Regions from separate parts of the Nocardioides sp. NPDC059952 genome, predicted to be linked through region 1. Evidence: riboswitches for the same ligand, from Rfam matches in the RefSeq annotation. Region 1 holds a riboswitch; each other region holds the start of a gene.
What was found. Region 1 has a riboswitch for cobalamin ahead of ACFV9G_RS24330 (FecCD family ABC transporter permease). Riboswitches for the same ligand answer to the same signal wherever they lie in the genome.
Positions count from the first base shown of each region.

Region 2: another riboswitch for cobalamin. It lies ahead of ACFV9G_RS21325 (VWA domain-containing protein); the one in region 1 lies ahead of ACFV9G_RS24330 (FecCD family ABC transporter permease).
Region 3: another riboswitch for cobalamin. It lies ahead of ACFV9G_RS21355 (nitrite reductase); the one in region 1 lies ahead of ACFV9G_RS24330 (FecCD family ABC transporter permease).
Region 4: another riboswitch for cobalamin. It lies ahead of ACFV9G_RS29090 (ABC transporter substrate-binding protein); the one in region 1 lies ahead of ACFV9G_RS24330 (FecCD family ABC transporter permease).

Region 1 is NZ_JBHWLY010000072.1:734-8,404, forward strand. Features, by position in the region: partial or broken gene cobC (Rv2231c family pyridoxal phosphate-dependent protein CobC) at 1-436, shown strand, start outside; gene ACFV9G_RS24305 (cobalamin biosynthesis protein) at 433-1,359, shown strand; gene ACFV9G_RS24310 ((2Fe-2S) ferredoxin domain-containing protein) at 1,347-1,706, opposite strand; gene ACFV9G_RS24315 (hypothetical protein) at 1,703-1,831, opposite strand; gene ACFV9G_RS24320 (ribonucleotide reductase N-terminal alpha domain-containing protein) at 1,851-3,548, opposite strand; gene ACFV9G_RS24325 (ribonucleotide-diphosphate reductase subunit beta) at 3,563-4,561, opposite strand; cobalamin riboswitch at 4,688-4,906, opposite strand; cobalamin riboswitch at 4,991-5,179, shown strand; gene ACFV9G_RS24330 (FecCD family ABC transporter permease) at 5,290-6,294, shown strand; gene ACFV9G_RS24335 (ABC transporter ATP-binding protein) at 6,291-7,139, shown strand; gene ACFV9G_RS24340 (ABC transporter substrate-binding protein) at 7,136-7,671, shown strand, end outside.
Region 2 is NZ_JBHWLY010000054.1:230-6,764, forward strand. Features, by position in the region: partial or broken gene ACFV9G_RS21315 (cobyrinate a,c-diamide synthase) at 1-1,358, opposite strand, end outside; gene cobO (cob(I)yrinic acid a,c-diamide adenosyltransferase) at 1,352-1,966, opposite strand; gene ACFV9G_RS21325 (VWA domain-containing protein) at 1,966-4,074, opposite strand; cobalamin riboswitch at 4,099-4,240, opposite strand; gene cbiE (precorrin-6y C5,15-methyltransferase (decarboxylating) subunit CbiE) at 4,257-5,492, shown strand; gene bluB (5,6-dimethylbenzimidazole synthase) at 5,489-6,106, opposite strand; gene cobM (precorrin-4 C(11)-methyltransferase) at 6,106-6,535, opposite strand, start outside.
Region 3 is NZ_JBHWLY010000054.1:7,460-15,130, reverse strand. Features, by position in the region: gene ACFV9G_RS21380 (aldehyde dehydrogenase (NADP(+))) at 1-459, shown strand, start outside; gene ACFV9G_RS21375 (enolase C-terminal domain-like protein) at 456-1,793, shown strand; gene ACFV9G_RS21370 (sulfite exporter TauE/SafE family protein) at 1,822-2,616, shown strand; gene ACFV9G_RS21365 (ion transporter) at 2,658-3,482, shown strand; gene ACFV9G_RS21360 (ABC transporter substrate-binding protein) at 3,468-4,634, opposite strand; cobalamin riboswitch at 4,737-4,942, shown strand; partial or broken gene ACFV9G_RS21355 (nitrite reductase) at 4,998-5,186, shown strand; gene ACFV9G_RS21350 (precorrin-8X methylmutase) at 5,817-6,485, shown strand; gene cobJ (precorrin-3B C(17)-methyltransferase) at 6,482-7,671, shown strand, end outside.
Region 4 is NZ_JBHWLY010000121.1:942-8,612, reverse strand. Features, by position in the region: gene ACFV9G_RS29110 (ABC transporter permease) at 1-1,054, opposite strand, end outside; gene ACFV9G_RS29105 (ABC transporter permease) at 1,131-2,174, opposite strand; gene ACFV9G_RS29100 (sugar ABC transporter ATP-binding protein) at 2,171-3,697, opposite strand; gene ACFV9G_RS29095 (NAD(P)H-dependent oxidoreductase) at 3,876-4,574, shown strand; cobalamin riboswitch at 4,598-4,785, shown strand; gene ACFV9G_RS29090 (ABC transporter substrate-binding protein) at 4,839-5,876, shown strand; gene ACFV9G_RS29085 (FecCD family ABC transporter permease) at 5,873-7,018, shown strand; gene ACFV9G_RS29080 (ABC transporter ATP-binding protein) at 7,098-7,671, shown strand, end outside.

The sequences.
Region 1 (7,671 bases):
CCTCACCAAGCACTGGTCGATCCCGGGGGTCCGCGCGGGCTACGTCGTCGGCGACGCCACCGCGATCAGCGACCTGGAGGCGGTACGCACCCCGTGGTCGGTCTCGGCCACCGCCGCCGCCGCGATGCTCGCCTGCGCGACCGAGCGGGCGAGCGCCGAGGCCCGCGAGCGCGCCGAGCGGATCACAGCCTGGCGCAGCCACCTCGAGGCCGGCCTGCGTGACCAGGAGATCGAGTACGTCGCCTCGACCGCCTCCTTCGTCCTGGCCCGCCCTGGCGCCGGGGTCCGTGAGGCCCTGCGCGAGCGGGGCATCGCCGTACGCCGCGCCGACACCTTCCCCGGGCTCGGCCCGGACTGGGTGCGGATCGCGGTGCGCCCGCAGGAGCCGACCGACCAGCTCCTGGCCGCCCTGCGGAAGACCAGGGGAGCAGGGTGAGCCCGCGGGCGATCGGGATCCTCGCCGGCTTCGCGCTCGACCGCCTGCTGGGCGACCCACGGCGCTACCACCCGGTCGCCGGGTTCGGCATGGTCGCGATGCGGGCCGAACAGACGTGGTACGCCGACGACCGGGCCCGCGGCGTGCTCCACACCGCGACCCTGGTCGGCGGAGCGGTCGCCCTCGGCGCCGCCGCGGAGCGGCTCGCTCCCGGCCGGGCCGGGAAGACCCTGGTGACCGCGGCAGCCACCTGGGCGGTCCTGGGCGGCCGCTCGCTGGAGCGCGAGGCCCTCGCCGTCCACGAACATCTCGACCGCGGTGACCTCCCCGCCGCGCGGCAGCGGCTGACCCACCTCGTCGGCCGCGACACCGACGAGCTCGACGCCTCCGAGGTCTCCCGGGCCGTCGTCGAGAGCGTCGCCGAGAACACCTCCGACGCGGTGGTCGCGCCCCTGGTGTGGGGTGCCGTCGCGGGCGTACCCGGCCTGCTCGGCTACCGAGCCGCCAACACCCTGGACGCGATGGTCGGGCACCACAACGACCGCTACGAGCACTTCGGCTGGGCCAGCGCCCGCCTCGACGACCTGCTCAACCTGCCCGGCTCCCGGCTCTCCGGCCTGCTCACCCTGGCCGCCGCGCCCTCGCGCGCGAAGCAGGCGTGGACGGCCTGGCGCCGCGACGCCGCGCAGCACCCGAGCCCGAACGCCGGCGTCGTCGAGGCGTCCTTCGCCGGCGCCCTCGACATCCGTCTCGGCGGTACGAACCGCTATTACGGCAACCGGATCGAGCACCGCGCGGTGATGGGCGACGGCCGCGACGCCGCCCCCGCCGACGTCGTCAGTGCCACCACGCTGGCCCGCAGGGTCGGCATCGGCGCGGCCCTGGTCGCGGCGGCGTACGCCGTCATCGTTCAGCGCCCGTGACGGAAGGCCCGCGCCAGGACCGCGGGCGGAGCAACGGCGATGCCCGGCCCGCCGGCGCGGGTCCACTCGGCCAGGGCGTCAGCGACCCGGGTCGACCCGGCCCGGGCGACCCAGACCGGCCGCGCCCCGCGCTGCCGGCCCTCGGGTGAGGGGCCGACGACCACGACATCGGCGCGCTCACACGGGCCGAGGCAGTCGGCGACGCGTACCGTCGCCGACTCCCCGGCCGCCGCGTTCAGCGTCGTGAGCACGGCCGCGTGGTCCACCCCGGGCGACTTCCGCTCGGACCCGCAGCAGCAACCGCGGCATACGGTCAGCGTCGGCCGCCCGAGGGCCGGGTCGCTCATCCTTCGCAGGCCTCGCAGTCCGGGCCGTTCTCGATCGCACAGACCGCGGCGTCGCTCCAGTCGTCCCAGGTCAGGTCGTCGATGGCGTCGGTGGCCTCGGTGGTCGGGTTCTCGTTCATGCTCATGCCTCTCCGTCGAACTGGGTCAGTTGGTGCGGTTCTGCTTGCTGGCCTGGATCCCGGCCCGCGAGCGCAGGTAGTACAGGCTCTTGATGTTCGGGTCGAGCAGCGCGAGCTTGTGGATCTTGCTGATGTATTGAGGTGTCGCGTCGGCCTGGAAGAACAGGTTCAGCGACTGCGACTGATCGATGTAGGCCTGGCGGTCCGAGGCCCGGGCGAGCAGGATCTCCTGGTCGATCTCGTAGCCGGTCTTGAAGACGTCCTTCTCGTGCTCGTCGAGCCAGGTGACGTGCTGCACGGAACCGCCGTTGTCGATGATGTCGGAGATGTGCTCCTGGTCGTAGACGCCGCGCTCCTTCATCACCTCGACGAGGTTCTGGTTGGCTCGCGGCATCTCACCGGCCGAGGTGGTCTGGTTCCAGACGTTGGCGACGTACGGCTCGATGCCCTGGCTGGTGCCGCCGACGATCACCGCGGTGCTCATCGTCGGCGCGATCGCCATCAGGTGGGAGTTGCGTCGCCCGACGCACCACTCCGGGATGCCCGCGGCCGCGCCCATCCACCGCGACGCGGCGTCGGCACGCGCGGAGATGTGCTCGAAGATGTCCTTGTTGAGCGCCGCCGCCTTGTCGGACTCGAACGGCACCCGCTGATTCTGCAGGTAGTCGTGGTAGCCCATCACGCCGAGCCCCAGGCTGCGGGCCTTCTCGGTGTAGCGCACGGCCCGCTCCAGACCACGGATCGTGCGGGCCTTGCGCAGGAACGCCTCGGCGACCGCGTCCAGGAAGACGGTCGCGACGTACGCCGTGTCCTGGTCCTTCCACTCGTCATAGGTCGAGAGGTTCAGTGAGGAGAGCACGCAGGTGTAGGAGTGGTCCTCGTCGGAGAAGAGGGTGATCTCCGAGCACAGGTTGGAGGCCTTGTTCTCCAGCCCGTTGGCCTTGTAGGACTCGGTCTGGGCCGCGTTGACGGTGTCGACCTTCCAGATGTAGCCCTTGCCGAGCACCACCCGGATCTTCAGCACCCGCTGGTAGCGCTCGAGCGCGTCCTTGTCGCCGGCCAGCATCCGGTCGATGAACGCCTGGCTGAAGATCCAGCCGATGTTCTTGTTGGCCGGCTCGCGGAAGATCAGGTCGGCGAGCTCGTAGAAGTCCGGGTGGTCCACCGGCAGGTAGCCCGCCCAGGAGCCGCGCCGGGTGGCGCCCTGGCTGATCTGGTTGGTCATCTCCACGAAGTTGCAGAAGACCGGGACCACGCCGTTGGCCTTGCCGTTGTCTGAGAACTTCGCGCCCCGGGGCCGGACGTCGCCGAGGTACGCCGAGGTGCCGAACCCGTTCTGCGACAGGATCGCGGCCTCCTTGAGGGTCTCGTAGAAGCCCCACACCGAGTCCTCCACGTAGGAGCCCTCGCACGAGACCGGCAGGCCGCGGTCGGTGCCCAGGTTGGAGAGCACCGGCGTCGACGGCGAGAGCCAGCCGTTCCAGATCGCCTCGAAGAACGGCTCCTGCCAGGAGACGCCGTCCTCGCGGGGGTACATCTCGTCGGCGAGGTCGCCGGCGGTGGCCGCGATGGTCTCGTAGCGCTCCCGGACGCTCTGGTCGGCCACGGTGTACTTGGCCTTGAACATCGCGTAGCCCGCGGTGGTCATGAAGGCGGGCACGGTGCCCGAAGCCTGCAGCGCCTTGCGCTCGGCAGAGAGTGCTTCCCAGCTGTTGTCACTCATCAGGCTGTTACTCATTAGAAGCTGAACTCCGTCTCGCCGATGTTGCGGTTGTATTCGTTGCCGGTGACCTGGAAGAAGTCGTGGAACTGGGTGCCGTTGATGCCGCTGTAGAACCACTCGGCGATCGGGTTGTCCTCGACCCTGAACAGCGGCTCCATCCGCATGTTCTCCAGCGTCATGTCGACCCGGGACTTCACGAAGGCCTCCAGGTCGGCCTGGTCGATGCCGGTGATGGGCCCGTGGGCGAAGAGCATCTCGACGATCCGGGCCTCGTGGGCGTAGAGGTGCTCGGCGACGCCGCGGACGCGCTCGAACAGGTCGGAGCGCTCGGCCTCGAACTTGTCGGCCGGGACGGTGGCGGCGTACTCGTCCAGGGTGGTGTTGAACAGCCAGGCGCCGCCGGTGGCGTGCAGGTTCTCGTCGCGGGCGGAGAAGTTGATGCCGCTGATCACGTTCTGCAGCAGGTTCTTCCCGCCGGACTGGAAGTGCTTGAGGAAGGCGAAGTTGGAGTAGAGGACGCAGTTCTCCATCAGCGTGAAGACGCTCAGCGCGTAGAGCAGGTCCTCGTCGGCGATCGCGTCCCACACGAAGGCGATCCGCTCGGCCAGCACCGGGTCGTTCTTGTAGGAGTCGTAGAACTCCTCGGTGTCGATCATCAGGGTCTTGTTGAGCTTGGCGTAGAACGGCGCGTGCATGTTCAGCTCGGCGAACGAGAAGGCGTTGGTCATCATCTGGACCTCAGGCCGCGGGAAGGAGTGGAAGAGCCGGTCGCCCCACACCTCGCCGCCGAGGATCAGCTCGTAGATGGTGAACAGCTTCAGCGTCGTCTTGACCGCGGCCTGCTCGGCGTCGGTCATGTTGACCAGGAAGTCCTGCTTGTCGTTCTCGACCGGGATCTCCTCGGCCGTCCAGAAGATGCTCCGCTGCTTCTTGGCCAGGTCCTCGGCCATCGGATAGTCGAAGACGTACGCCGACTTCTCCGTGCGGATCGGTAGACCCTCGGTGTCGATCAAGCCCCATGCCCCCTTGTTCAGGCGAGCCCCGCGGCCCGCTGGATGTCTCGTGCATCCGTGCCGGGGCAGGAGAGGACGGCGTCGTACGCGCTCGATCCCCTGACCTTCCCTCGAGGTCGCGGACCCCACCATGAGGTGGGCACTGGCAGGTCTTCGGACTCGTGGGCGTCATCGTGCTCGGTCCTAGTGGCCGTCGCTTCCCAGGGGCATGGCTTGCTCCCAGTGCTTCGTGACGGCGGTCGTTCCCACTCACCGCTGCGGGGCAGTCCCGGACTCACACCGGGTTCCCTCTTGCCTCTCCCGCCCCGTCGCCGAGGAAGGAGAACCAGCTGCGAGGACCACTATATGCGGGAATTACACCAATGCAACTTCCTAGATCTTGTGCTTCGCCGTGTCGTCGGAAACATCCCCGGCACCGGTTCGACGACCCGTGCTAGCCTCGGCGCCGAGTCGAACGCATCCTGACGGATGCCAGGGAACTCCGGTGTGAATCCGGGACTGGCGCGCAGCGGTGAGGGCGACGGCGATGCTGAGAAGCCACTGGGGACGAGTCCCTGGGAAGGCGGCCTCGCCGGGTGAACCCGAGTCCGAAAACCTGTCGGCTCAGATGTACGTCACGGCCCTCGCGACCAGGGTCCAGAGGACCTGAGAGGCCGACCGCCGTGGAAGACCGTGCCCGTGATCGCGCCCGTGCTCGTGCCGGGAGGCGACGCGTCCCGTTCCTACCGCTGGTGGCCGGGTTGCTGCTCGCCTCGGCGCTGAGCGTGGTGGCGTCCCTGGCGTTCGGCTCCGAGCACATCCCGCTGACCGAGGTCGTCGCCACGGTCACCGACCGGCTCGAGGGGGAGGCCACCGGGAGATGGGACGTGATCGTGTGGGAGCTGCGGCTGCCGCGCGCGCTGATGGCGCTCGTCGTGGGCGCCGGGCTGGCCGTCGCCGGCGCCGGCATGCAGACCCTGGTACGCAACCCGCTGGCCGACCCGTTCCTGCTCGGCATCAGCTCCGGTGCAGCCGTGGGGGCGACGGCGGCGATCACCACCGGCGCCCTGGTCGGCTTCGGGATCTACGCGGTCTCGACCGGTGCCCTGCTCGGGGCGATCGGGGCAGCGCTGCTGGTCTGGCTGGTGGCGACCGCGCAGGGCGGACTGACCCCGATCCGGCTGGTGCTCTCCGGGGTGGTGCTCTCCTCGGGGCTCTCCGCGATCGCCTCCTTCCTGGTCTTCGCCAGCGACGACCCGCGGGCCGCGAACTCGGTGATGTTCTGGATGCTCGGCAGCGTCGGCGGCGCCAGCTGGGAGAAGCTGTGGGTGCCTGCGGTCGTCGGTCTCGTGCTTGCCGCCGGGATGCTGGCGCTGCACCGGTGGCTGGACGCGCTCGCCGCCGGGCCGGAGACCGCGGCAGCGCTCGGCGTCAACGTCGCGGCGCTGCGCGGCACCCTGTTCGTCGGCCTCTCGGTGCTGGTCGGGGTGCTGGTCGCGGTGAGCGGCGGGATCGGGTTCGTCGGCCTGATCGTGCCGCACGCCGCCAGGCTGCTCGTCGGGGCCCGGCACCGGGTGGTGCTCCCGGTCGCGGCGCTGGGCGGCGGGCTCTTCCTGCTGTGGGTCGACGTGCTCGCGCGGATGGTGGCCCGACCGCAGGAGATCCCGCTGGGGGTGGTCACCGGCGTCGTCGGTGCACCGCTCTTCCTGCTGCTGATGGGCCGGAGCCGCTACCGGTTCGGCGGTGCTCGATGAGTGGGCGCGGCGGCGCGGGGCCGGTGCTGCGGCTGCGCGGGGTCGGGGCCCGTTTGGGCGAGCGTGAGGTGCTGCGCGATGTCGACCTCGACGTACCTGCGGGGACCAGCCTCGGGATCGTGGGCGTGAACGGGGTGGGGAAGTCGACGCTGCTGCGCATCCTGGCCGGCGTACTGCGGCCGAGCACGGGGCAGGCCCAGCTCGCCGACGACTCCGGTCGGCTCCAGGAGATCTCCCGGATCGGCTCGCGCGAACGCGCCCGCCGGCTTGCGTACGTCCCCCAGGAGGAGGTCGCCTCGGCCGAGCTGCTCGTCGGCGAGATGGTGGCGCTGGGCCGGGTGCCGCGCACCCGGCCGTGGTCGCGAGGCGGACGGCAGGAGCGCGAGATCGTCCGGGCCGCGCTCGATGCCGTCGGCCTGGCCGACCGTATCGACGACCCCTGCGACCGCCTCTCCGGCGGCGAGCGGCGCCGGGCGGTGCTCGCCCGCGGCCTCGCCCAGGAGAGCCCGGTGATGCTCCTGGACGAGCCCACGAACCATCTCGACGTCGCCTGGCAGCTGCGGCTGCTGCGGACGGTCGCCGACCGGGCCGAGACCCTGGTCGCGACGATCCACGACCTCGACCTGGCGCTGCGTTCCTTCGACCAGCTGGCGGTTCTCGGCCGGCCGCGGGGCAGCGATCCCGACAGCGGCCCGGCGACCGTCGTCGCCCACGGGCCGCCGGCCGAGGTGCTCGACACCATCCGCGTCGATCTCCACTTCGGCGTCGGCTCCGTCCAGGTGCCCCACCCGCACCTGGACCAGCCCCATCTGCTCATCCACCCCCGGAAGGACCACTCGGCATGACCTCTCTCCCGACCATCCCCGTACGTCGCGGCGGCCTCGCCTGCCTGGCCGCGCTGGCACTCGGCTCGACGATCCTCACCTCCTGCGGTGCGGCGGAGAAGACCAGCGTCGGCACCGCGGCCCAGGAGAACGACGGCGCGATCACCGTCGAGAACTGTGGCGAGAAGGTGACCGTCGACGAGCCGGTCACCGAGCTCTACGCGTACGACGGCGGGATCATCTCCATCGCCCTGGCCGTCGGTGCCCGGGAGAACCTCGTCGCGGTCACCGGCATCGCCCGGGACCAGGAGCTGCTCGAGCTGGCCTACCCGAAGGACCGGGTCGGGGAGCTGAAGGTCGTCGGGGACGAACAGCCGACCCTGGAGACCGTCCTGGCGCTCGAGCCGCAGCTGATGTTCGCGGGCTGGAACTACGGCTTCAGCGAGTCACGCAACCTGGTGCCCGAGACCGTGGAGGAGCACGGCATCGAGACCTACCTGCTCAGTGAGTCCTGCCGGCAGGAGGACGGCGACCGCGGCACGATGGAGGCCTG
Region 2 (6,535 bases), on a different contig from region 1:
GGATGGCCGGCCCAGTGCACGTGGAGGTACGACGCGTGGACCGTGTCGCTGCTGAAGCCGGTCGGCATCTCGTCGACGGTCCATGCCGCCTGGGTCCCGGCCGGGGGCGAGGTGGTGGTGCGGTGGAACTCGTGGCCGGTGACCTGCTCGCCGGCGCGGGTGAGCAGGGAGTCGGAGGCAGCGGTGGCCACCGGGTAGCGAAGCGTGAGTCGCTCGCTCATCGCGGCGTGGGCGGGGATGGCGCCGGCCATTGATACGCCGTCGAGGGACTCGGCCAGATAGAGCAGACCTGCGCACTCGGCGACGGTCGGGGTCCCGGCCTCGACGGCGGCCCGCAGATCACGGAGGAGGCTGTGGTTGGCGGCGAGGTCGGCGGCGTACATCTCCGGGAAGCCTCCACCCAGGTAGATCCCGCTCGTCCCCTCGGGAAGCGCGGGATCGGTGAGCGGGTCGAAGGAGCGTACGTCGCAGCCTGCCGCCTCCAGGAGCTCCTCGGTCTCGGGGTAGCGGAACGTGAACGCCCGCCCACCCGCGACCGCGATCACGGGGCGCACTGTGTTGGTCTCGACACGCCTCCGCCTTGCGGCTCCGGCGGCTCGACCAGCGGTCGCATCGTCGTCTCCGCGCAACGCCGCCAACGGATCCCACGGAGAAGCCTCGAGCCCCGGCGCCGAGCGGGCGAGGTCGAGGAGGGCGGGGAGGTCGAGGTGGGCGGCGACCTGCTCACCCAGCCGCTCGATCAGCGCGACCGACTCGTCGCGCTCGGCGACGGGGACGAGACCCAGGTGGCGGGAGGGGGAGGCGAGCGACTCATCACGCGGCAGCATGCCGAGCACCGGCAGCCCGAGACCGTCCAGCGCTCGCCGGATCTCCTCGGCGTTCCGCCCAGGAGAGCAGCGGTTGAGCACGACTCCCCCGATGCGTACGGACGGGTCGAAGGCGGCCATCCCGGCTGCGATCGCGGCGGCGGAGCGGGACATCCGGGCGACGTCGAGGACCAGGACCACCGGCGAGGACGTCAGCGAGGAGACATGGGCGGTGGAGGCGAAGCCGTCGGTGCCGAGGCGGCCGTCGTAGAGGCCCATGACACCTTCGATGATCGCCACGTCCGCCCCGGCGGCGCCGTGGAGGAGCAGCGGCACGACCCTCGACTCCCCGACCAGGTGAGGGTCGAGGTTTCGCCCCGGCCGCCCGGTGGCGAGCGCGTGGTAGCCCGGGTCGATGTAGTCCGGGCCGACCTTGTGACCGCTGACCTCGTGCCCGGCGGAACGCAGCGCCGCCATCAGGCCGGTGGCGATCGTCGTCTTCCCCGACCCGGTCGAGGGAGCAGCGACCACCAGCCGGGGCAGGGTCACCATTCGATGCCCCGCTGGCCCTTCTGGCCGGCGTCCATCGGGTGCTTGATCTTGGTCATCTCGGTGACCAGGTCCGCCACCTCGAGCACGGCGGGGTCGGCATCGCGGCCGGTGATCACGACGTGCTGGCGCCCCGGCCGCTCGGAGAGCACGGAGGCGACCTCGGCGGCGTCGACCCAGCCCCACTTGATCGGGTAGGTGAACTCGTCGAGGACCAGCAGGTCGTACGTCTCCGCGGCCAGGCACCGCTTGATCTCGGCCCAGCCCTCGGCGGCGGCCGCGGCGTGGTCCTCGGCCTCCCCCTGCTTGCGCGACCAGGACCAGCCGGAGCCCATCTTGTGCCAGTCGACCGGCCCACCCTCGCCGGTCTCCTCGTGCAGCTTCCCGAGGCGCTCGAGCACGGTCTGCTCGCCGATGCGCCACTTGGCCGACTTCACGAACTGGAAGACCCCGATCCGCCAGCCCTGGTTCCAGCCGCGCAGCGCGAGCCCGAAGGCGGCGGTCGACTTCCCCTTGCCCGGCCCGGTGTGGACCATCACCAGCGGCCGGTTGCGGCGCTGGCGGGTGGTGAGCCCGTCGTCGGGTACGTTCAGCGGCTGTCCCTTGGGCATCAGGCTGCTCCCTTCCCGCTGGTGGTGTAGCCGTGCACCGCGGAGGTCAGCGCCTCGGCGCTCACCTCGGCGACCGGCACGTGCTCGGCGCCCAGGTGCTCGGCCAACTGGCGGGCCAGCCCGAGCCGCATCGGCCCGCTCTCGGAGTCGATGACGACGGTCGTGACACCCAGGCTGGCGACGTACGCGGCGGCCTGCTGCGATCGCCTGACGGCGTCCTTGCCGTGGGCCTGCGCAGTTTTTTGGGACGAGTTCGCGCGGCCGTCGGTGACGACCACCAGCAACGGCCGCAGATCGGGGTCGCGCAGGTGCTCGCGCTGGAGCACGCGGGCGGCCTCGAGGAGGCCTTCGGCCAGCGGCGTACGTCCTCCGGCGGGGATCTCGTCGAGACGGACCGCCGCGAGGTCGACCGAGCTCGTCGGCGGCAGCACCAGCTCGGCGCCCTCGCCGCGGAACGTGATCATCCCGACCTTGTCGCGGCGCCGGTAGGCGTCCAGCAGCAGCGAGAGGACCGCGGCCTTGACCTGCGCCATCCGCTTGCGCGCGGCCATCGAGCCGGAGGCGTCCACGCAGAAGAGCACCAGGTTGGCCTCGCGGCCCTCGCGAATCGCGGTCCGCAGGTCCTCGGAGCGCAGCTCGACCTTGGCCGAGGTGCGCGAGCGGACCGCCTGCTTGCCTGCTGCCGCCTTGAGCGTCTCGACGAGGTGGAGTGATCCGCGGGTGCTGACGCTGGCGCCGATCCGGCGGCCGCTGCTGCCGATCGCCTTGCTCCGGCCGCCGGTGCGGCCCGTACCCAGGCCGGTCACGGTCAGGAGGCGGGGGCGGTAGGCCGGGGCTGCGGCGGTGACGGACTCGCCTGCGGGAGCGGAGGGAGTCTGTGGCTGGCCGGGTGCGTCATCGGCTGTGTTGGTTTCGACACCGCTCGCTTCGCTCGCGGGCTCAACCGACGGTGGCTGATCGGTCGAGCCGTCCCCATCGCTGGTCGAGCCGCCGGAGCCGCTAGGCGGAGGCGTGTCGAGACCAACAGAATCGTCAGCGCCACCTTCATTCGAGTCCCCGCCCTCCGGCGGCTCGGGCGGCAGCTCGTCGTCGCCGAGGATGCGGTCGAGCAGGTCCTCGTCCAGCCCAGGAGCGTCGAACGGGTTGCGCCGGCGCCGGTGCGGCAAGGCGAGCAGGGCGGCGCGGCGGATGTCGGCGCGGGTGACCTCGGAGCGCCCGGCCCAGGCCGCGTGTGCGACCGCGGTGCGGGCGGTGACGATGTCGGCGCGCAGCCCGTCGACCTCGAACGCCGCGCAGATCTCGGCGATCTTGAGCAGCCCCGGTGCGGTGAGCCGGACCTTCCCGACGAGGGCACGCGCGGTGGAGACCCGAGCAGTCAGGTCGCGCTCGGCGGCCAGATAGCGCTCGACGAACCCGGGCGCGTCCAGGTCGAAGGCCATCCGACGGCGTACGACCTCCGCCCGAAGGGAAGGATCCCGGGGGGCGGCGACCTCGACGGTGAGCCCGAAGCGGTCCAGCAGCTGCGGGCGCAGCTCGCCCTCCTCGGGGTTCATGGTGCCGATCAGTACGAACCGGGCGGCGTGCTCGACCGAGACGCCGTCCCGCTCGACGCTGACCCGGCCCATCGCCGCCGCGTCCAGCAGCAGGTCGACGAGGTGGTCGTGGAGCAGGTTGACCTCGTCGACGTAGAGCAGGCCGCGGTGTGCCCGCGCGAGCAGCCCCGGCTCGAACTCGACCGCGCCGCGCGACAGCGCGCTCTCCAGATGGAGCGAGCCGACGACGCGGTCCTCGGTGGCCCCGACCGGGAGCTCGACCAGCCGCACCGGCCGGCTCTCCACGACGGCGGCGGACCCGAAGGGACCGTCCGGCGACTCCGCGGAGGGGTCGGCGGGGTCGATCGAGAACCTGTCCCCGGCGTAGACCGAGATCGAGGGCAGCACGGCCGCCAGACCGCGTACGGCCGTCGACTTCGCGGTCCCCTTCTCGCCACGGACCAGTACCCCGCCGATCTCCGGGGAGATGGTGGTCAGCACGAGCGCGAGGCCCATGTCGTCGAGGTCGTCCGCCTGGCAGCCGAGGACGGCAGAAAATGGGTAGTGCACCGGCATGAGAGGCTCCCGCTCCCTATCGCGTTGGATGGATGGACGCGAGGCCGGTCTTCGGACTTGTCGAGTCCCCGTGAGGGGGCTCGATTCACCGCAGCGGGCCTGTGCCGGAATCTCACCGGCTTCCCAGATTCTCCCCAGTCGGGGCACCTCGCGCCTGTGCGGTCACTGTAGCGTCTGGCCTCATGATCGTCGTGGTGGGCATCGGTGCCGGAGGTTGGGACGAGATCCCCGTACGTCACCAGCAGCTGATCCGGGAGTCCGCCGTCCTCCTCGGCGGCAAGCGTCATCTCGACCTCGTCCCGGACGTCCCCGGCCAGCGGCGCGAGCCCTGGCCCTCCCCGCTGCGCGAGGGCCTCCCGGCGCTGCTCGACGGCATCGGGGACGCGGTCGCCCTGGCTTCGGGTGACCCGCTGGTCTCTGGCATCGGCACGACGCTGATCACGCTCCTCGGCCGGGAGAACGTACGCATCGAGCCGGCCGTCTCCTCCGTCGCCCTCGCCCGCGCCCGGATGGGCTGGGCGGCCGAGACGTGCGTGGTCGTCAGCCTCGTCGGCCGCGACGTGTCGCTGGTCGCGCGCGAGCTCGCTCCCGGCCGCCGGATCCTGGCCCTCTCCGCCGACGAGGCGACCCCCGCCTCGGTCGCGATCCTCCTGGCCAAAGCCGGTTTCGGGGCCTCCACCATGACCGTGCTGGGAGAGCTGGGAGCGGACACGGAGAGCGCCCGGACCGCGACCGCCTCGACCTGGACGGGCGAGTCACCCCGGCTCAACATCGTGGCGATCGAGTGCGCCGGGGCATCCCTCTACGGCTGGTCCACCGGCCTCCCCGACGAAGCCTTCGAGAACGACGGCCAGCTGACCAAGCGGGACCTGCGGGCCTCGGCCCTGGCCCGCCTGGCGCCGGCTCCTGGGGAGCACCTGTGGGACGTGGGTGCCGGTGCCGGCTCGGTCGGGATCGAGTGGATGCGGGCGCATCCGACCTGCACCACGACCGCGATCGAAGGCAGCTCCGAGCGGGCGGCCAGGATCGCCCGCAACGCCGCCCGGCTCGGGGTTCCGGGACTGAGCGTGGTCGAGGGCCGTGCACCCGATGCCCTGGCCGGCCTCCCTGCCCCGGATGCGATCTTCATCGGCGGCGGCGCGACCCGCCCCGGCGTGCTCGACACCTGCCTCGCCGCCCTGCGCCCCGGCGGGCGCCTGGTGGTCCACGGCGTCACCCTGGAGACCGAGCAGCTCCTGGCGCGACAGCACGCCGAGCTGGGCGGCGAGCTGACCCGGATCTCGGTGGAGTCCGTCGACGCGATCGGCACCTTCCGCGGCTGGGCACCCCAGCGCACGGTCGTGCATTGGTCCTACAGCGCGCGTCAGCACTCGCGAGGTGTCGATCCGGTCAGTGGCCCGGAGATACTGACGGACTAGCCGAACTTCTCCTCGTGGACCACCGTCGAGAGCGGCGAGCGGTGGCGCCAGCCGAAGCGCTCCAGGTCGGGGACGTCGGGGAGGTCGGCGACGGGCCCGACGCAGAGCCAGGCGACGGGACGTACGCCCTCGGGCATGCCGACCAGGTCCCGCAGGAACTCCTCACGGTAGAAGCTGACCCAGCCGACGCCGAGTCCTTCGGCTGTGGCCGCGAGCCAGAGGTTCTGGATGGCGCAGACGACTGAGTAGAGGCCGGCGTCGGCGATGGCGTGGCGGCCGAGGACGTTGGGGCCGCCGCGGGTCGGGTCGTAGCCGACCACGATGCCCAGCCCGGACTCGCGGATGCCCTCGATCTTGATCCGGGAGAAGGTCTCGGCCCGCTCGCCGGCCAGGGTCGCGGCGAAGGTGTCGCGCTCGGTCGCGACGTGGGCGTGGAAGCGCTCGAGGCGGTCGGCGTCGCGTACGAGCACGAAGTCCCAGGGCTGCGACATGCCGACGCTCGGGGCGGCGTGGGCTGCGGAGAGGAGCCGCTCCAGAACGTCCGGAGCGACCGGCTCGCCGGTGAACTCCGCGCGCGTGTCCCGGCGGCGGTTGATGGCGTCGTAGAGGTCCATCAGGCACGCGCCTCCAGGTTTCGCGGGCGGGCCGCGTCGTAGAGGAACGACTCGCCCCCGTCGCGGGCCAGCGCGGGCCCGGCGAGGATCACAGCGGCCTGTCGCAGGCCGGCCTCCTCGACGGCGTCGCCGATCGTGGAGACCGTCCCGCGCAGGACCAGCTCGTCGGGCTGGCTGGCACGGTAGACGACCACGACCGGGCACTCGGGGCCGTAGTAGGGCAACAGCTCGGCCATCAGCTCGCGGGTGCGCCGGATCGCGAGGTGGAGCACGAGCGTGGCGCCGGTCGCGGCGTACGCGGCCAGGGACTCCCCCTCCGGCATGGCCGTCGACCGGGCCTGGGTCCGGGTGAGGACGACCGACTGCGCCACCAGCGGGACGGTCAGCTCCCGTCCCACGAGCGCTGCTGCCGCCGCGTAGGCGGGCACG
Region 3 (7,671 bases), on a different contig from region 1:
GACGCCCCCGCGCCCCAGATCGTCGAGGCCGCCCGCCTCGCCGGCGTGACCGACGAGGTCTTCGGTGCCTCCGGCGTCGTCGTCCGCTTCGACTCCGTCGAGGACCTGCTGCCCAGCCTGGCCTCTCTCGAGGGCCAGCTCACCGCGACCGTCCACGCCACCGAAGCCGACAACGAGGCGGCGGCGCAGGTCGTCTCCGCGCTCGAGGTCAAGGCCGGACGGATCCTCTTCAACGGCTGGCCCACGGGCGTCGAGGTGGGCCACGCGATGGTCCACGGCGGCCCGTTCCCGGCCACCTCCGACTCCCGCACCACCTCGGTCGGCAGCCTCGCGATCGAGCGCTTCCAGCGCCCTGTCGCCTACCAGGACGTACCTGCCGCCCTCCTCCCGGAGGCCGTACGCGACGACAACCCGTGGCACCTCGCCCGCCGCGTCGACGGCGAGCTGCAGCTGCCATGAGCCTCACCACCACTGTGCCCACCATTGGGAAGGTCGAGGTCGTCCCGGTTGCGGGCCACGACTCGATGCTGCTCAACCTCAGCGGCGCACACGCGCCGTTCTTCACCCGCAACATCGCGATCCTCACCGACTCCGAGGGCCGCGAGGGCGTCGGCGAGGTCCCGGGCGGCGAGCCGATCCGCCGCACCATCGAGGAGGCTGCCGAGCTGCTCGTGGGGCAACCGGTCACCCGCTACCGCACCCTGCTGCGGCAGGTCGCGGAGCGCTTCGCCGACCGCGACGCCGGCGGTCGCGGGGCCCAGACCTTCGACCTGCGTACGACCGTCCACGCCGTCACCGCGCTGGAGTCCGCGCTCCTCGATCTCGCAGGTCAGGCCCAGGGCGTTCCGGTCGCCGAGCTGCTCGGCGACGGCCAGCAGCGCGAGAGCGTGCCGATGCTCGGCTACCTCTTCTACGTCGGTGACCCCGACAAGACCGACCTGCCCTACCTGCGGGAGCCGGACGCCGCCGACGAGTGGGACCGCGTCCGCAGGGAGGTCGCGCTGACCCCCGAGGCCGTCGTACGTCTCGCCGAGGCCGCTCAGGCCCGCTACGGCTTCGCCGACTTCAAGCTCAAGGGCGGTGTCCTCGCCGGTGAGGAGGAGGTCGCTGCGGTGACCGCGCTCCATGAGCGGTTCCCCGACGCCCGGATCACCCTCGACCCCAACGGTGGCTGGCTGCTCGCCGACGCGGTCCGGCTCCTCGAGGGCAAGGACGACGTGCTCGCGTACGCCGAGGACCCCTGCGGCGCCGAGGGCGGCTACTCGGGGCGCGAGATCATGGCCGAGTTCAAGCGCGCCACCGGGCTGCGTACCGCGACCAACATGATCGCCACCGACTGGCGCCAGATGTCCCACGCGATCCGCACCAACGCCGTCGACATCCCTCTCGCAGACCCGCACTTCTGGACCATGTCCGGCTCCGTCCGCGTCGCCCAGATGTGCCACGACTTCGGGCTGACCTGGGGTTCCCACTCCAACAACCACTTCGACGTCTCACTGGCCATGTTCACCCACGTCGGCGCCGCCGCGCCGGGGGAGATCACCGCGCTGGACACCCACTGGATCTGGCAGGACGGCCAGGGTCTGACCGAGTCTCCGCTGGAGATCCGCGACGGTGCAGTCGCGGTCCCGGACGCGCCCGGGCTCGGGATCCGGCTCGACCACGACCGGGTCGCGGCCGCGCACGAGCTCTACCTCGAGCACGGGCTCGGCGTACGTGACGACGGCGTCGCCATGCAGTACCTGGTGCCGGGGTGGACGTTCGACCCCAAGCGCCCGTGCCTGGTCCGGTGAGCGCGGAGGCAGCGCGAGTGTCGGCCCGGTGAGCGCCGAGCTCGCCTGGCTCCTGCTCGCCGGCGTCGGCGCGGGCCTGACCGGTTCGGTGGCCGGTCTGGCCTCGCTGGTCAGCTACCCCTCCCTGCTGGCCGCGGGGCTGCCGCCGGTCGTCGCCAACGTCACCAACACGGTGGCCATGTTCGGCGTCACCGGCGGCACCATCGCAGGGTCGCGGCGCGAGCTGCGCGGCCAGGGCAGAAGGATCGCCTGGCTGGCCCTGGCCTCCTTCCTCGGCGGAGCAGTCGGCGCTGCTCTTCTGCTCACCACGCCGGCCGAGGCGTTCGAGACGGTGGTGCCCTGGCTCGTCGGCGCCGGGGCGGTGCTCCTGCTGCTCCGCGACCGGATCCGGGCCTGGGCCGCGGCCCGCGCAGCCGCGCGGCCACCACGGCAGGCGTCCCCGGCAGGTGTCGAGGAGCGACGTACCCTGGCCCGCGGGTTCGGCTGGGGCGTCATCGTGTTCGTGCTCGGCATCTACGGCGGCTACTTCGGCGCCGGCGTCGGGATCATCGCGCTGGCCGTCCTCGTGCTCGAGCGCACCGAGGCCCTCGCGATCACCAACGCGGTCAAGAACGTCGCCACCGGCGTGGCCAACGGCACTGCCGCGATCGCGTACGTCTTCTTCGCTCCAGTGAGCTGGCCGGCCGCGATCGCCCTCGGAGCGGGTGCCGTGATCGGCGGCTTCCTGGGGCCGGCGATCGTCCGGGTCGCCCCCGAGCGCCCGCTGCGCTGGCTGGTCGGTCTCGCCGGCCTCGGCCTCGCCGTCCACCTGGCGACCAGCTAGGCTCCGGCCGCTGTCACGGGTCACAGGAGGACGAAGCGAACATGGGTTCGGAAGACATCTCGGTGCGCGGGCGGATCCGCGCGCTGGTCGATGACGACACCTTTCAGAAGGTGATCATCGGGGTGATCATCCTCAACGCGGTGGTCCTCGGCGTGGAGACGATGGTCCCCGAACATCTCGCCCACGAGCTGGCGCTGCTCGACAGCGTGCTCCTCGGGGTCTTCGTCGTCGAGCTGGTGCTGCGGCTGGTGGCGTACGGCCCCAGGTTCTTCCTCGACCCGTGGAACATCTTCGACACCGTGATCGTCGCGATCGCGCTGGTGCCAGCGACCGGACCGATGTCGGTGCTGCGGGCGCTGCGGATCCTGCGCGTGCTGCGCCTGGTCAACTCGGTCCCGTCCATGCGTCGCGTCGTCGACGGCCTGATCAAAGCGGTGCCGGGGATGGGCGCGGTCGCTGGGCTGCTGGGGCTGATGATGTACGTCGCGGTGGTCATCTCGACCAACCTCTACGGCTCGATCGCTCCGGAGTACTTCGGCGACCTCGGCACCAGTGCGTTCACGCTGTTCCAGACCATGACCGGGGAGGCCTGGCCCGACATCGCCCGCGAGGTGATGGCCGAGGACCCCTCCGCCTGGATCTTCTTCGTCGTCTTCATCCTGGTGATGACCTTCGCGGTCCTCAATCTCTTCCTCGCCGTGGTCGTCTCCGGCATGGAGAGCGTCGAGACCCTCGCCGAGCACGAGGAGGAGTCCGACGCCGAGATGATGGCCGTCCTCACCTCGATGCGCGAGGACCTCACCGCCGTACGCGAGGAGCTGGCCGCGACCCGGGCCGAGCTGCGGTCGGAGTCAGCTGCCCGGTGAGGTGATCTCCTGCAGGACCACGTTGCGGGGGCCGTCGGCAGTGCCCCTGACCACCCGCAGGAAGTAGGGCTGGTCGGGGTTGTGGTTGGGGTCGAAGGACCAGTTCCCGCGGGGGCTGACGATGGTGCCGACCGACCCGAGGGAGTCGGCGATCTCGTTGCGGTTGACGTCATCGGAGAGGCCGAGCGCCTTGTCGAGCGCGGCCGCGGCGTCGTAGGCCTGCACCGAGTAGACCGTCGGGGTGGCGTCGTACGCCTTGCGGTAGTCCTTCACGAAGGCGTCGTTCATCAGCGAGTCCATCGTGTCGCTGTAGTGCAGCGCGGTCCGCACGCCGGATGCCGCGCCGCCCAGCGCGGACAGCACGTCGCCCTCGGTGAGGAACCCCGGGCCGTAGAGCCGGATTCGCTTGGCCAGACCCGACTCGCGGTACTGCGTCACGAACGCCTCCGCCTCCTTCCCGGCATAGGCGGCGAAGATCGCGTCCGCGCCCGACTCCTCCACCTTGTCGAAGAGCCCCGACCACTCCTCGGTCACCCCCGCCGGGGTGTAGCTCTGACCCGCCACGGTGCTGCCGGACGCCTCGAGGGCGATCATGAAGCTGTCGGAGAACTCATGACCGGTTGCGTCGTCGGAGCCGATGACGTACGCCGAGCCCCGGTCGGTTCCCTGGGCGACCGCCTTCCCGAGCGCGCTGCCCAGGTCCGTGTTGGTCGAGGACGTACGCCACAGGTAGTCGGACCCGTCGGCGAACCCGTCGGCACCGGCGCCGGTCACGATCAGCGGCGTCTCGCTGTTGATCGCCACGTCCTTGGCCGCCAGCGCCGTCTCCGAGCTCACCACCCCGACGACCGCCTGGACCTCGTCGTCCTGGATCAGCCTGGTCACCGCGGCGACGCCGATCTCGGTCCGGTCGCCCTCGTCGGCCTCGACGACGTCGATCAGCCGGCCGCCGAGCTTCCCGCCGTGCTGATCGAGGTAGAGGTCGAAGCCCCGGGACATGTCGGTGCCGATCGACTTGTGGACGCCGGAGGTCGGCACCACCAGACCGATCGAGACCGTCGACTCCGAGGTCGTGGCGCAGGCCGTCAGGCTGAGTGCGAGCGCCGAGATGGGCGCGAGAACGAGCAGCTGCCGATGAACCGAGCCTGTCACGGGGGACTCCATCTGTGGGGTGGCGCCGGGAGGTTCCGAGTAGGCGAACCCTGGCACAACCGGCGGCCGGAGGGCGAGCAATTCGGTGCCGTGTCCGCAAGTGGGTAGTCTCGCCCTGCCAGTCGTACTCCATGCCTGATGGGGTCAGGGAACCCGGTGAAAGTCCGGGACTGACGCGCAGCGGTGAGGATGACGGGCGGGGCACGCACTCCTTCCGAGGAGGGCAGTCACTGGAGCCTGGCTCCGGGAAGGCGCTCCGCTCCGATCGATTCCGAGTCCGAAGACCTGCTGGCTCTGGCGGCATCCGCCGCCAGGTCACCACGTGCCCCGCGCAAGGGCACATGACGCAGAGCAGGTGTCCTGATGTCGCGAGTCCGAACCGACCGGTGCCCCGGAGTCGGTCGTCCGTGGGCGGCCGAGGACGGCCTGCTGGTGCGGCTGCGCCTGATCGGCGGGTCCGTCTCCTCCGCCGCGCTGCTCTCGCTGATCTCCGTGGCGGAGACCTACGGCGACGGACGAATCCATCTCACCGGCCGCGCCAACCTGCAGGTGCGCGGCCTGCCCTCCGTCGACGGCGCGCTCCCGGGTGAGGTACTCACCGCCCTGAAGGCGACCGGTCTGGTGCCGGCGCAGACCCATGAGCTCGTACGCAACGTGATGGTCTCCCCGCAGACCGGGCTCGCCGGCGGACGGGCCGACCTGCGCGGCGTCGCGGCGTCGCTGGACCGGCTGCTGTGCGCCTCGCCCCGTCTGGCCGCGCTGCCGGGGCGGTTCCTCTTCGTGCTCGACGACGGCCGCGGCGACCTGGTCTCGCGGGAGTGCGACCTGGGCGTGGTGGCGCTCTCCGCGGCTGAGGGTCAGCTCCGGGTCGGTGGCTCGTGGGGGCCGGTCGTGCCGCTCGCCGAGGCCGCCTACCGGTTGGTCTCGCTCGCTGCCCGCTTCCTGGACGTACGCGGCGAGGGGCCGTCCGCGCCCTGGCATGTCGCCGAGCTCGACGCACCGATGGTCGAGCCGGTCGCGGCCGACGCCCGGGTGCCGGCGCCGGCCACGGAGCTCGGCTTCGGTGAGGTGCCCGGCGGCGAGCACGTCGGCTTTGCCGAGGGGACGCTGGACCGGGCGGCGGTCACGGCGCTGGCCGAGCGGGCGCCATCGCTCGTGGTGACGCCGTGGCGCGGCGTACTCGTGCCCTCACCGCAGGTCCGTCCGACCCGGCGCTACGACTACATCGACCAGGGTCCGGCGATCTACGTCGACTCCTTCGCGACCATCCGGCGCGAGGCCGACCTCTCCGCGGTCCCGGCCGACGCCGAGCGGCTCGCGGTGCGGATGATCCACGGCAGCGGGCAGGTCGACCTCGCCGCCGATCTGGACATCCACCCCGGCCTGGTGAAAGCCGCGCGGGGTGCCTTGGAGGCCGGGGCGCCGATCCTGTGCGACGCGACGATGGTCGCGACCGGGGTCACGCGCAGCCGGCTCCCGCGCGAGAACGAGGTGCTCTGCATGCTCGGTGACGACCGGGTCCCGGAGCTGGCCCGGATGTGGAGGACGACCCGCACCGCCGCCGCGCTGTCCCTGTGGGAGCCCTACCTCGAGGGTGCGGTGGTCGCCATCGGCAACGCCCCGACGGCGCTCTTCCATCTGCTCGAGATGATCCTCGACGGCGGCCCGCGGCCGGCCGCGATCGTCGGCTGTCCGGTCGGCTTCATCGGCGCGGCCGAGTCCAAGGAGGCGCTCGCCTCGTTCGCCGCCGATCACGGGATCGACATCCCCTTCGTCACCGTCCGGGGTCGCCGTGGCGGCTCCGCGATGACCTCCTCCGCCCTCAACGCACTCGCCCAGGAGCAGGAATGAGCACTCCGATCCGTGGGAGCTTCACCGTCGTCGGGATCGGCCCGGGCGACCCCGAGCTGATCACCCTCAAGGCCGCCCGGATCGTCGGCGCGGCATCCGTGGTCGCCTACCACGCCGGGGTGCGCAAGCAGTCCCACGCCCGCCGGATCGCGTCGTCCCTGATCCCAGCGGAGGCGATCGAGGAGGAGCTGCGCTACCCGGTCACCACCGGGACCACCTCGCACCCGGGCGGCTATGTCGGGGCGATGGCCGAGTTCTACGAGTCCTGCGCGGTCCGGCTCTCCGCTCACCTCGACGCCGGCCGCGACGTCGTCCTGCTCGCCGAGGGCGACCCGCTCTTCTACGGCTCCTCGATGTATCTCCACGACCGGTTCAAGGAGATCTACCAGACCTCTGTGGTCCCCGGGATCCCTGCCTTCGCAGCCGCCACCGCCGCGGTCTCCACCCCGCTGGTGCGCCAGACCGACGTGCTCACGGTCCTGCCGGGAACGCTGCCCGAGCCCGAGCTCGCCCGTCGACTGGCCGACACCGAGGCGGCGATCATCATGAAGCTCGGCCGGACCTTCCCCGCGGTTCGTTCCGCGCTCGCGGCTGCCGGGCGGCTCGAGGGTGCCTGGTACGTCGAGCGTGCCTCGCAGCCCGAGGAGCGCTGGCTTCCGGTGGCCGACGTCGACCCGTCCTCCGTGCCGTACTTCTCCCTCATCGTGGTGCCGGGAGACACGGCTCCCGCACCTGCCGCGGCGCGGCTGCGGCAAGAGCTACCCGCGGTCGAGCCTGTCGAGGCGGCGCGCGGGGGCGTCTCGACGGGCTCGACCGGCGGGGAGGTCCTGGTCGTCGGGCTCGGGCCGGGCCCCGACGGCTGGCTGACCCCCGAGGCCAGCTCGGCGCTGGCCGAGGTCGGCCATGTCGTCGGCTACGCGCCGTACGTCAACCGGGTGCCGCAACGCGAAGGCCTGCGGCGGCATGCGTCGGGCAACACCGTCGAGGTCGACCGGGCCCGGCACGCGCTGGACCTGGCGGTCGCGGGGGAGCGGGTCGCCGTGGTCTCTGGCGGTGACGCCGGTGTCTTCGGGATGGCGTCAGCCGTGTTCGAGGCTGCCGAGGATCCGGCCTACGCCGGCGTACGCGTCCGGGTGCTGCCCGGGGTCAGCGCCGTCCAGGCGGTGGCCGCGCGGGCGGGCGCCCC
Region 4 (7,671 bases), on a different contig from region 1:
TCTTAGAGGATGGTTCGTCCGAGCTGTGTTGCCGGCGATAGGTGCCGACGATGCGGCCGGTCCAGCCGAGAACGCTGGCCGCGATGACTGCTGCGATGAGAAGTACGCCGGTGATGATCTGGATGAGGTTGGCGCTGGTCCCGTCGAGGCGGAGCGCGCTGCCGATCGTCCCGATCAGGACGACGCCGGCGATGACGCCGGGGATCGCACCCCGGCCACCGAAGATGGACACCCCGCCGAGCAGCACCGCCGCGATGACCTGGAGCTCCATACCGGTGGCGTTGTCGCCCCGCGCGCTGCCGTAGCGCAGCGTGAAGTAGATGCCCGCCAACCCCGAGACCAGCCCGCTGAGCGTGAACAGGATCAGCTTCGTACGGTCGACGTTGACGCCGGAGAAGCGGGCCGCGTCCTTGCTGAGACCGGCCGCGAAGATGCCGCGCCCGAAGGGGGTGAAGTGCAGGACCACGGCGAAGATCAGGATCAGGACGACCAGCGGGATCGTCATCAGCGGGATCTGGGAGTCGCCGATCCGGGCCTGGACGAGGTCTTGCCAGGAGTCGGGCCAGTCGGTGATCGCGGTGGTGCCGAGCGCTCCGACCGCGATGCCGCGGAAGAGCGCCATGGTGCCGATCGTGACGGCCAGCGACGGCAGCCCGTAGCGGGTGACGAGCACGCCGTTGAGCGCTCCCGCGACCGCGCAGGCGAGCAGGGCGAGCACCATCGCGGCGACCATCGGCAGGCCCTCGCGGTGCAGCACCCCGAACAGGACGCTGGAGAGTCCGACGACGCTGGCCACCGACAGGTCGATCTCGCCCGTGATGATGATCAGCGTCATCGGCAGCGCGATGAGCAGGATCGGCGCGATGTCGAGGACCAGGAAGTAGACCGTGATCGGGTCGGAGAAGTTGAGGATCGCGATCGAGGCGTACGTCCACACGACGACGAGCAGGGCGATGATCGCCGTGTCCCTGGTCATCAGGGTGCGCTGCCACCACGGCTTGGCGTGGGCGGCGTACGTCCTCGTCGGCGCCTTCTCAGAGGCAAGGAGGCTCATGCCGCCACCTCCGTCGAGGGGAACGAAGCGTACGGACGTGGCGGCCTGAGGCTTGTTGCCGTTCGCTGGCGCTCACTCATGATTCTTCCCTCTCTGCGAGGAGCTTGTCGTGCTGACGGCGCGCGAAGTAGCGGTCCAGGACGATCGCGCCGATGATCAGCGCGCCGACCACGGCCTGCTGCCAGAAGTCGGGGATGCCCAGGACCGGGAGCGCCCGGTTGATGGTGGTGAGGAGGTACGCCCCCAGCGCCGCCCCGAGGACGGTGCCGCTGCCACCGAAGATGGCCACACCGCCGACGACCGCGGCGCCGACCGCCTCGAGCTCGATGCCCTGGCCGACACCGGAGCTGATGGTGCCGTAGCGGGAGACGTACAGGATCCCGGCGAGGCCGGCGAGCGCACCCGAAGTGGCGAACGCCTGCAGGACCCGGCGCTTGTCGCGCAGCCCGTAGAGCGTGGCGGCGTCGGGGTCGGAGCCGATCGCGTAGAACTCGCGGCCGGCGCGCGTGGAACGCATCAGGTAGATCACGACGGCCAGCAGCGCGAACGAGATCCAGGCGAGGTTGGGGATGAACAGGAACGACCCGGTGCCGAAGTCGAGCAGCCCGGGCGGGATGTCGGAGGCGTTGATCCGGTCGCTGCCGGCCCACTCGAGCATGATCCCGCGGTAGACGTAGAGCGTGCCGAGGGTGATGACCAGCGCCGGCACCTTGGCGAAGGCGACCAGCGCCCCGTTGACCAGGCCGAGCACGGCGCCCGCGGCGACGGCGATCAGGACGACCACGATCACCGGGAGCCCGGTGTCGAGGAAGAGCCGGCCGGCGAGGTAGGCGGTGAGGCCCAGCGTCGAGCCGACGCTGAGGTCGACGTTGCGGGTGATGATCACCATCGCCTGGCCGATCGCCAGGCAGACGAGGATCGCGGGGGTCAGGGTGAGGTCGCGCCAGCCGTCCGTGCTGAACAGGAAGTTGGGGTTGACCGCAGTGGTCACCACGAGCAGGAGGATGAAGGCGATGGCGATGCCGGTCTCGCGCTGCTTGAGAAGCCAGGTCAGCCGGTTGGCTGCTCGGTGGCGTGGCTGCGGCGCGGCCGGAGCGGGCGCGTCGAGCGTGGTGGTCATGATGCCTCGCTGATGTTCAGGGTGGCGGAGTGGTGGGCCGTCGCCGCGCGCATGACGGCCTCGGGGGTCGCCTCCTCGCGGCTCAGCTCGGCCGTCTGGTGGCCCTCGCTGAGAACGATCACCCGGTCGGCCATGCCGAGCACCTCGGGGAGCTCGGAGGAGATCATCAGGATCCCGAGCCCCTCCTGGGCCAGGGACGAGAGCAGCCGGTGGACCTCGGACTTGGTGCCGACGTCGATGCCCCGGGTGGGCTCGTCGATGATCAGCACCTTCGGCCGGGTCGAGAGCCACTTGGCCAGGACGACCTTCTGCTGGTTGCCGCCCGAGAGGGTGCCGGCCAGGGTGTCGAGCGTCGCGGCCTTGACCTCGAGCCGGGCGGCCCAGTCGGCGGCCGAGCGGTTCTCGATACCGCTGCTGATCAGCCCGGTGCGAGCGAGCCGGCCACTCATCGGCAGCGTGATGTTGCGCGAGATCGGTGCGTCCAGGACGAGACCGTGCTGACGACGGTCCTCGGGGACGAACGCCAGACCCATCTCGATCGCCCGCCTCGGGTCACCCGGCGGGACCGGGCGTCCGTCGAGGACGACCTCGCCGCTCTCGTAGGGGTCGACGCCGAAGATCGCCTGCGCGACCTCGCTGCGCCCGGCACCGACGAGGCCCGCCAGGCCGACGATCTCACCTTCGCGGACGGTCAGGCTGATGTCCTGGAACAGTCCCGTGCGGGTGAGGCCCGTGACCTCGAGCAGTGGCTTGCCGACCGTGGCCTCGAGCTTGGGGTAGAGGTCGGAGACCTCGCGTCCCACGAGCCGCTGGACGATCTCGTCCTCGGTGACCTCGGAGATGGGGTCGGTGGAGATGTAGGCGCCGTCGCGCATCACGGTGATCGTGTCGCACAGCGCGAACACCTCGTCGAAGCGGTGCGAGATGAAGACGACGGCGCAGCCCTGGTCGCGCAGCGTGCGCGCCACGGTCATCAGCCGGTCGACCTCGTTGCCCGAGAGGGCAGCGGTCGGCTCGTCCATGATCAAGACCTTGGCGTCGAGCGAGAGCGCCTTGGCGATCTCGATCAGCTGCTGGTCGGCGATGGAGAGGCCTTCGGTCGGCCGGTCGGGCTCGATCGGGACGCCGAGCCGGGCGAAGAGCTCGACGACCTCGGTGCGCATCGCGGCGCGGTCGATCTTGCCCCAGCGGTTGGTCGGCTGGCGCCCCATGAAGATGTTCTCGGTGACGGAGAGGTCGGGGAAGAGGGTCGGCTCCTGGTAGATGACCGCGACCCCGGCCTGCTTGGCGTCGGCGGTGTTGCGGAAGTCGACCTGCTCCCCGGCGAGCAGGTAGTCGCCGGCGTCACGACGGTAGAGCCCGGCGACGATCTTGACCAGGGTCGACTTCCCGGCTCCGTTCTCCCCCACGAGCGCGTGGATGGATCCGGCCTCGACCCGGAGGCTTCCGGACCGGAGGGCGCGTACGGGGCCGAACGACTTGGCCACGTCCCGCAGCTCCAGTGCGGCGGGTGTGTCCGGCATGGGCAGCTCCTCGAATTGAAAGGTTTCAAGCCTGGTTTACGCTAGTGATGGCAATCACATACGTCAACACTCTGAGGCCGCTAATTTGAGCGAGATCCGGACTTTGTCATCAGACCGTGTCGGCGCCGGCCTGTCTCCAGGCGGGAATCCCACCGCGTCAGACGGCGTTCAGAGCCCTATGCACGCACTCTGGGTATGGGCACATCCGCACTCGGCATCACTCAACGGACGGCTGCGTGAGGTCGGCATGAACGCCCTCGGCGCGGACGGCTGGAGCGTCGATGAGATCGACCTCTATCGAGAAGGTTTCAATCCACTTCTGGTGGAGCGCGGCGAGGCTGACGTACGCCACCACCAGGACCGGCTGCGGGAGGCCGATCTGCTGGTCGTGCAGTTCCCGCTGTGGTGGTATTCGGTGCCGGCCATCCTCAAGGGCTGGATCGACCGCGTCTTCGAGTCGGGGTTCGCCTTCGACGTACCGGATCCGGAGACCGGCAAGCCGCTCAAGTACGGTAAGGGCGGCCTGGTCGGCAAGCGCGCGCTGACCGTCGTCACCGCCGGCGACCGGGCCGCGACCCTCGGTCCGCGTGGGATCAGCGGCGACATCGAGGACGTCCTGTGGCCCCTGCTGCACGGCACGTTCTGGTACACCGGGATGGACCCGCTGCGGCCGCACCTGATCACCGACGCCGACACCATGAACCCGCAGCTCATGGCTCGGATCGAGGCCGACCTGACCGTACGTCTCGAGGGCGTGATGAGGGAGCCGCGGATCGACTACCGGCCGATGGCCGAGGAGCACTACGACCACACGATCAGGCTCCACGACTCGGTCGCGCCCGGGGAGGACGGGCTGAGCGCCCATCGCGAGGGCTGAGGCCCCGCGCGGGCGGAGTCGCCTGCTACGGTCTTCTGGCCAGCCGCTCGGGACGTAGTCCCGGCACGGGAACCCGGTGAGAGTCCGGGACTGACGCGCAGCGGTGTGGGTGACGGACGGGACACTGTGCCACTGGGCCCTCGGGCCTGGGAAGGCGTCTCGCGCCGGTCGATCCCGAGTCCGAAGACCTGCTGGCCCTGCAGCACACCGCTGCCGGTCAGCACGGGCGACGCGCACCAGCCCGCGACCCGCTCGAGGACCGACGTGCACCCCTCCCGCACCATCCGAACTCTCACCGCGAGCACCGTTCTGGTGCTCGGCTCGACGCTGGCCGGCTGCGCCGCCGACCAGCCCTCCGGGACACAGCAGGCGGCCGCCGGCACCGCCGGCTTCCCGATCACCCTGACCAACTGCGGCCGCGAGATGACCCTCGATGCACCTCCCGAGCGTGTCGTCTCGCTCAACCAGGGCTCCACGGAGATCCTGCTCTCGCTCGGCCTGGCCGACCGTGTCGTCGGCTCCGCGACCTGGACCGACCCGGTGCTCGACTCGCTGGCCGCGGCCAACGAGGACGTGCCTCGGCTGGCCGAGAACGCGCCCTCCTACGAGCGCGTCCTGGAGACCGAGCCGGACTTCGTCACGGCCTCCTTCGCCAGCACTCTGGGCGAGGGCGGGGTGACCACACCCGAGAACCTGGAGAAGCTCGGCGTGGGCTCCTACCTCTCCCCCGCCGAGTGCCTCAAGGACAACGAGGGCGACGACGACGGCACCCGCCACGACGCCCTCGAGATCGAGACCATCCTCGGCGAGATCACCGACCTGGCGCGGATCTTCGGCGTCCCCGAGCGGGGCGAGGAGCTCGTCGCCGACCTGTCCCGGCGGCTCGAGAACGCCGAGAGCGAGGCACCGGCCGGAGACGTCAGCGCGATGTACTGGTTCGCCAACTCGGAGTCGCCCTACCTGGCCGGCTGCTGCGGCGGCCCCGGGATCATCGGGCGCACCCTCGGCGTGGAGAACGTCTTCGACGACACCACCGACGAATGGCCGCAGATCAACTGGGAGACCGTCGCCGAGCGCAACCCCGACGTCATCGTCCTCGGCGACCTGACCCGCAAGAGCCAGACCGCCGAGACCGCCCGCGCGAAGATCGACTACCTGAAGACCAACCCGGTCACGTCGCAGATGGAGGCGGTGAAGAACGACCGCTTCGTGACTCTCTCCGGCGCCGAGCTCAACCCGTCGATCCGCACCGTCTACGCCGTCGAGAACGTCGCCGAGCAGCTCGCCGACCTCGGCCTATGAGACTGCGTACGCCGGGCTCCGATCAGCCGAAGCGTCACCCCGGTCGGCCGACTTGGCACGGCGATGACGTCTCGGCCGACGTACGTGACATCTCGACCGACGCGGGCGACGTCTCGGCCGACGGACGTGACGCCTCGGCGATCGGGGTCACCGGCGTCCTGCTGGTCGCGCCCTTGGTGGTGCTGGCCTCGGTCGCGGGGGCGATCACCGTCGGGCCATCCGACCTGAGCGTCACCGACGTCTACCGGGTCGTGGCTGACCGGGTCGGCCTCGGCTCTTCCGGCCTCACCCTGCTCCAGCAGAGCATCGTGTGGGACCTGCGGCTGCCACGTACGCTGCTGGCGGGGATATGCGGAGCGGGACTGGCGATCTGCGGGGTGATCCTGCAGTCGCTGCTGCGCAACCCGCTCGCCGACCCGTTCGTGCTCGGCATCTCCTCAGGAGCCTCGACCGGCGCGGTCTCGATCGTCGTGCTGGGCGTCGGATCGGGCGCGATCGGGCTCTCCACCGGGGCGTTCGCGGGAGCGCTCGTCTCGTTCGCACTCGTGCTGCTGCTGGCCTCGCTCGCCGGCGGCACCACCGACCGGCTGGTCCTGGCCGGCATCGCCGCCACCCAGCTCTTCTCGGCGCTCACCTCGTTCATCGTGTTCACCGCGGCCGACGCCGAGCAGACGCGCGGGGTGCTGTTCTGGCTGCTCGGGTCGCTCTCCTCGGCGAGCTGGACCGACGTCCTGGTCTGCGGGGTGATCGTGCTCGGCGGGCTGCTCTGCTGCGTCGCGGGCGCCGGCTGGCTGGACGCGTTCGCCTTCGGCAACGACGCGGCGGCCTCCCTCGGAGTCGACGTCGGCCGGATCCGGGCGGTGCTCCTGGTGCTGACGGCGCTGATGACGGCCGTCATCGTGTCCACCTCGGGCGCGATCGGCTTCGTCGGGCTGGTGCTGCCGCACCTGGCACGCGCACTGGTCGGCCCCGGACACCGGCTGCTGCTCCCGGCGACCGCGCTGCTCGGCGCGATCTTCCTGATCTGGGTCGACACCGCGGCCCGGACCGTGATCGACCCCGAGGAGCTCCCGGTCGGGGTGGCGACCGCGCTGGTCGGGGTGCCCGCCTTCGCCCTGGTGCTGATGAGGGCCCGCCGATGAGCGAGCGTCAGCGAGCGACCCGTCAGCCTGTCATCGGGTCGCGTCCGTATTCTGGCGCTTGCGCTACGGAGGCGGCCCGATGACGGCGCTCGAGGCAGGGCGGGTCCGATGGGCTCCCCGTGGGCGCCTCGTCGTCGACGACGTCTCCCTCCAGGTCGAGGACGGCGTCACCGTCGGGCTGCTCGGGCCCAACGGTTCCGGGAAGTCCTCGCTGATCCGCATCCTGGCGGGGCTGCGGCCCGCGGACTCCGGGGACGTGCTGCTCGACGGCAGCCCGCTCGCCGGCATGTCCCGGCGCCGGCTGGCGCGACGGCTCGCGGTCGTCGAGCAGGAGCCGGCGACCAGCCAGGACCTACGGGTACGCGACGTCGTCGCGCTCGGCCGGATCCCGCACCGCCCGGCCTGGGCGCCCGACAGCGCCCACGACCGCGCCGTCATCGTGGAGGCGGCCACCCACGCCGGCATCGCCGACCGCCTCGACCAGCGCTTCTCGACCCTGTCGGGCGGCGAGCGGCAGCGTACGCAGATCGCTCGGGCGCTCGCCCAGGAGCCCGAGATCCTGCTCCTGGACGAGCCGACGAACCACCTCGACGTACGCCACCAGCTGGCCCTGCTCGCACTGGTCCGCCGGATGCCCACGACCTGCCTGGTCG